2 regions of the uncultured Merdimonas sp. genome follow, and region 1 is predicted to be linked to the other one. Evidence: predicted binding sites of a transcription regulator. Region 1 holds the regulator's gene; the other holds the start of a gene.
The links. The regulator HrcA, encoded in region 1, represses chaperone genes, less so after heat shock. The targets are predictions, from matches to a motif close to TGTTAGCACTCNNNNNNNNNGAGTGCTAACA.
Positions count from the first base shown of each region.

Region 2: a site for HrcA is predicted at 1,433-1,463, ahead of clpB (ATP-dependent chaperone ClpB). Genes of this name have one in related genera too.

Region 1 is NZ_CAWVHE010000013.1:514,727-517,865, reverse strand. It holds gene ABGT54_RS09545 (carbon starvation CstA family protein) at 1-774, shown strand, start outside; gene hrcA (heat-inducible transcriptional repressor HrcA) at 1,034-2,080, shown strand; gene grpE (nucleotide exchange factor GrpE) at 2,143-2,793, shown strand; gene dnaK (molecular chaperone DnaK) at 2,833-3,139, shown strand, end outside.
Region 2 is NZ_CAWVHE010000001.1:108,571-111,709, reverse strand. It holds gene ABGT54_RS00540 (C39 family peptidase) at 1-723, shown strand, start outside; gene ABGT54_RS00535 (GNAT family N-acetyltransferase) at 744-1,202, shown strand; gene clpB (ATP-dependent chaperone ClpB) at 1,527-3,139, shown strand, end outside.

The DNA.
Region 1 (3,139 bases):
GCAAATCATTTTATCCCGATCTTCTTTATCACAGTGGCCTGTGGTATTTTGTCCGGTTTTCATTCCACACAGACGGCGATCATTTCCCGTACGATGAAGAGTGAACGCCAGGGCCGTATGACATTCTATAATATGATGATCCTGGAAGGCTTTATCGCCATGGTATGGGCGGCAGGAGCCATGGGCGTCTACAATCTCGGACTGCAGGCGGCTGACGCGTCTCTTGCGACAGCGACCATTGGAGTAGTCTGCAAGGACATCCTTGGGCCGGTAGGCGGAGTCATCGCTCTTCTGGGCGTGATCGTGCTTCCGATCACTTCCGGCGATACCGCGCTTCGGTCTCTTCGTATGGCAGTGGCGGACGCCCTGCATCTGGATCAGAAAAATGTGGCGAAGCGCTTGAGCCTGGCTGCGATTATCTTTGTACTGGTTGCGGTAATCCTGGTGTTTGCCAAGAGCAACGCGGAAGGCTTCAATATCCTGTGGCGTTATTTTGCGTGGTCAAACCAGAGCCTTTCCCTGTTCGCGTTCCTGGCCATCTCGATCTGGATGTTTGAGAACAACCGGGCAAAGTTTGTCTGGATCCCGCTGATCCCGGGAGCGTGGTACGCATTTGTGACGGTTACATATATCGTGAACGCCAAGATAGGCTTTAACCTTCCCTGGGCGGCTTCCTACGCGATTGGAATCGCGGCTGCGGCCGTATATGCCGGAGCGATCCTCTGGTACGGAAAAAAACGTGCAGCCCGTAAAGCGCAGAAGGAACAGCAGTAATTTGCGGATCGTTTTCTGATAAGAATGACAGCAGAGCATGTTATGTGTGAAAGAATGGTTTCATATATAACATGCTCTTTTTGCGTGATACGCCCGGGAGGGCGGCCGCCGTGCTCGCACGGGCGGGCATCCTTTATTCAAAAGAAAAAAATGAGGAAATGGTGTTGACAAACAAATGGCAGAGTGCTAAATTAATAGTCGAAGATGTTAGCACTCAATTTTAAAGAGTGCTAATAAGCCGAAGGAAGGAGGAACGCGGATGGTAGCGGACCACGGACTGAGCGAGCGGAAGCTAAAGATTCTGCACGCGATCATCCAGAACTATCTGGAGACCGGAGAACCGGTAGGATCCAGGACCATATCCAAGTACACAGATCTGAATTTAAGTTCAGCCACCATAAGAAATGAGATGGCGGATCTGGAGGAACTGGGCTACATCTTACAGCCTCATACGTCCGCCGGACGGATCCCTTCGGACCAGGGCTATCGCCTCTATGTAGATATGCTGATGGAGGAGAAGGAGCAGGAGCTTACGGAGATGCAGGAGCAGATGCTGGAAAAGGCAGACCGCATGGAACAGCTATTAAGCCAGGCTGCGAAGGTGCTGGCAAGCAGCACCAACTACGCGACCATGGTCTCCACCCCCGTAAGCAGCGCCAATAAGCTGAAGTTCATCCAGCTATCCATGGTGGATGAAGAGCAGATTATAGCGGTCATCGTGCTTGGAGGCAATGTGATCAAGAATAAGATCATCAATGTGGAGGAGCCCTTAAGCAATGAAAATCTTCTGAAGTTAAATATGCTTCTGAATACGACGCTGACAGGAATGCCGATCGAGGAGATCAATCTGGGGCTGATCGCCAGGCTGAAAGAACAGGCCGGAATCCACAGTGAAGTGGTGGGCAATGTGCTGGACGCTGTGGCGGAAGTGATCCAGGTGGATAACGAGATGCATATCTATACCAGCGGTGCCACGAACATATTTAAGTACCCGGAGCTCAGCGATAAGCAGAGCGCCCAGGAGATCATCAGTGCGTTTGAAGAGAAGCAGCAGTTAAATGAACTGGTGACCCAGACGCTGGCCAGAGAGGACAACACCGGGATCCAGGTATACATCGGTGATGAAACTCCTGTCCAGAATATGAAAGACTGCAGCGTAGTGACCGCAACCTATGAATTGGGCGAGGGCATGAAGGGAACGATAGGAATTATCGGACCGAAGCGCATGGATTACGAACACGTACTCAAATCCATGAAGCGGCTTCAAAATGAACTGGATCAGATGTTTCATAAGGAAGAAACATAGGAAGTAAAGAAAGAAAGGTGGAAGAACCCTTGGAAAATAAGCAGGAAAAGAGCCAGGAAGAAATGGTAAAGGAAGCCGTGGAAGAGGCAAAAAAAGCGGCGGAAGAGGCCGCGGAAGAAGAGACTGCACAGGAAACTGCGGAAGAGGCAGCTGAAGAGACCGCAGAGGAGACTGCACAGGAAACTTCTGAAGAAGCTTCGGAAGAAGCCGCAGATTCTGAAAAAGCAGAAGAAGGATCCGAAGAAAAGAAGAAATTTTTCGGGAAAAAGAAAAAAGATAAAAAAGAGGAAAAGATCGAGGAACTGACGGATAAGCTGACCCGTCAGATGGCAGAGTTTGATAACTTCCGCAAACGTACGGAAAAGGAGAAATCCCAGATGTACGAAGTAGGCGCGAAAGATATCATAGAAAAGATTCTTCCGGTCGTGGATAATTTTGAGCGGGGACTTGCCGCTGTGACCGAAGAAGAAAAAGACAATGCCTTTGTACAGGGCATGGAAAAAGTTTACAAACAACTGATGACAACACTGGAAGGAATCGAGGTGAAACCCATCGAGGCCGTCGGCAAAGAGTTTGATCCGAATTTCCATAATGCAGTGATGCATGTGGAGGATGAAAACCTGGGAGAAAACATTGTTGCCGAAGAGTTTCAAAAAGGTTACCTGTACCGTGACTCTGTTGTGAGACACAGTATGGTAAAAGTAGCAAACTAACATAAAAAATAGAAATTCATTTTACAGGAGGAATTCAAAATGGGCAAAATTATTGGTATTGACTTAGGAACTACAAATAGCTGCGTAGCCGTTATGGAAGGCGGGCAGCCTACAGTAATCGCAAACACAGAAGGAGCAAGAACCACACCGTCTGTCGTAGCATTTACGAAGACCGGCGAGCGTCTGGTGGGCGAGCCTGCAAAACGTCAGGCTGTTACCAACGCAGAGAGAACTATTTCTTCTATTAAAAGAGAGATGGGCTCTGATTACAGAGTAACGATCGATGACAAGAAGTATTCTCCGCAGGAGATTTCCGCAATGATCCTGCAGAAGCTGAAAGCAGATG
Region 2 (3,139 bases), on a different contig from region 1:
GGGCCGGCAACAAGAGCCCTGGAAGAATTGTGGGAGATGGCGGGGCCTCATATTGAGACACCAGAGCAGCGGCTGGAACGAGTGCGGATGGAGGCGTCTGTGGCCGGCTATCCCAAAAGCGTGATCGAGATGCTGGATAAAAATCCGGCTACTGTGACATATGTGGAACATTACGGGGAAAAGAAAGGACAGATCTATGCGGAAGATATTGGGGAGGATTATGTAGACGGACAGATTCCTCTTCTGATCCAGTGGGACGAGCGCTGGGGCTATGCCCCTTACGGGACCAGCGTGGTGGGAGCCAGCGGCTGTGGTCCTACCTGCATTGCCATGGTGGCGGCAGGTCTGAATCACGATCCGTCTATTACGCCGGCAAAGGTGGCTGCCTATGGAACACAGAATCAGTCGGTGGACAGCGAAAATAATACTTACTGGACTTTTATGCAGGAAGCGGCTTCGGCCTATGGCCTTTCCTGTTACAATGGACTGCTTACAGAAGAGGAACTTTCGGCAGAACTTTCGGCCGGGCATCCGGTCATCTGCAGTATGGGACCCGGGTACTTTACGCAGAACGGCCATTTTATTGTTATGACCGGATATGAAAATGGACAGATCACGATCAACGATCCGTTTAGCACAGAAAACAGCGGGAGAACCTGGACATATGGAGAGATTCACGACCAGATCAAGGCCATGTGGGTTTATCAGACCAGTCAGGGATAGAAGAAAAGCAGGAGGAGAAAATGGAAGAAGAAAAAGGATTTCGTTATGCAAAAGGGAAAGACGCCGGCCTTGTCCTGGAGTTCTTAAAACGTCTTTCTGAATATGAAAAGGCAGAGGAACATCTGGTTTCCACACCGGAGCTGTTACAAGAAGAACTGGAGCGGGAGAACGGGGCGAAGGCTTTGTTTGTCCTGGCAGATAGAAAAGAAGTGGGTATGGCGCTCTTTTTTAGAAACTTTTCCGGGTATCTCGGCCGGGCGGGGATTTTCATCGACGCCCTCCTGGTGCTGGAAGAATACCGGGGAAAAGGCTACGGCAGAGCATTGTTTGAGGAACTGAAAAAGGAAGCGGCCCGGATGGGCGGAGCAAGGATGGAGTGGCTGTGTCTTACCTGGAATACTCCTTCCATGGAATTTTATCGGAAAAATGGCGGACAGTTTATGGATACCTTTGCTACTTACCGGCTGCCGCTGGAGTAAGAGAGCAAGGATTGATACACTAGCGGTTGACGTTTCCGGCATATTTGCTATAATATACTTAACAAGACAGCCGATACGATAGAGCAAACCTATCCGTTTCCGGCAAAGTTATCAGTAACTAGAAATAGCACCTCAAAAGCTTGGCCAGAGCTGAGGTGCTTTTTTCTATGGGTATAATTCAGAATATAGAAGAAACAGATAAAAAGAAAGAGAAACATAAAAATATATAAAATTAGCACTCGAGGGTTGACTCTGCTAACAACAAGTGTTATATTACCACTAGAACAATGAAAACAACCGATCTCAAAAAGGAGGCGTATGGTTATGAATATTAATAAATTTACACAGAGTTCTATGGCGGCGGTCCAGGGCTGCGAGAAGGCGGCAATGGATTACGGCAATCAGGAGATTGAGCAGGAGCACCTGTTCTATGCGCTGCTGACGATTGATGACAGTCTGATCTTAAAATTATTTGAAAAAATGGGGATTACAAAGGAGACGGCTGTCAACCGGGCGGAGGAGGCCCTGCGGAAGCGCCCGAAGGTGCAGGGGGGGCAGATGTTTATCGGCAAGGATCTGAATAACGTGCTGGTCTACGCAGAAGATGAAGCTAAGCAGATGGGTGACGAGTACGTTTCCGTGGAGCATCTGTTCCTGTCTATGATCAAGCATGCGAACCGGGAAATGAAGCAGCTGTTCCGGGAGTTTGGCATTACAAGAGACAGTTTCCTTCAGGTTTTGTCAACCGTGAGAGGCAATCAGCGCGTGACCAGCGATAATCCGGAAGCCACTTACGATACGTTGAATAAATACGGTCAGGATCTGGTGGAGCGGGCAAGAGAGCAGAAGCTGGATCCTGTAATCGGAAGGGACGCGGAGATCCGCAATGTGATCCGGATCTTATCCCGTAAGACCAAGAATAATCCGGTGCTCATCGGCGAACCCGGAGTAGGAAAGACTGCGGCTGTGGAAGGACTGGCGCAGCGGATCGTCCGGGGCGACGTGCCGGAAGCATTGAAAGATAAAAAATTATTTGCCCTGGATATGGGCGCTCTGGTGGCCGGAGCCAAGTACCGGGGAGAATTCGAGGAACGTCTGAAAGCGGTCCTTGAGGAAGTAAAAAACAGCGACGGCAATATCATCCTCTTTATCGATGAGCTGCATACTATCGTAGGAGCGGGAAAGAGTGACGGCGCCATGGACGCCGGAAATATGCTCAAACCCATGCTGGCCAGAGGAGAGCTTCACTGTATCGGCGCCACAACGCTGGACGAATACCGGCAGTATATTGAAAAGGATGCGGCTCTGGAGCGGCGGTTCCAGCCGGTGATGGTAGATGAGCCGTCGGTGGAGGACGCCATTTCGATCCTCCGGGGATTGAAAGAACGCTACGAAGTGTTCCACGGCGTCAAGATTACCGACAGCGCCCTGGTGGCGGCAGTTACTTTAAGCAACCGGTACATTTCCGATCGGTTCCTGCCGGATAAGGCCATTGACCTGGTGGATGAAGCCTGCGCGCTGATCAAGACGGAACTGGACTCCATGCCCACCGAGCTGGACGCTTTGAACCGGAAGATCATGCAGCTGGAGATTGAAGAGGCGGCGCTGAAAAAGGAGGATGACCGCCTAAGCCAGGAGCGGCTGGCAAAACTGCAGCAGGAACTGGCGGAAGAGCGGGAAACATTTGCAAAACAGAAGGCGCAGTGGGATAATGAAAAGAGATCCGTAGAACATGTGCAGAAACTCCGTGAGCAGATCGAACAGCTGAACCGGGAGATCGAGACCGCCCAGCAGAACTACGACCTGAATAAGGCGGCGGAACTGCAGTACGGACGGCTTCCACAGCTGCAGAAACAGCTGGAGGAGGAAGAAGAAAAGGTAAAGGATGAAGATCTGTCGCTGGTACACGAAAGCGTCACAGAGGACGAGATCGCCAA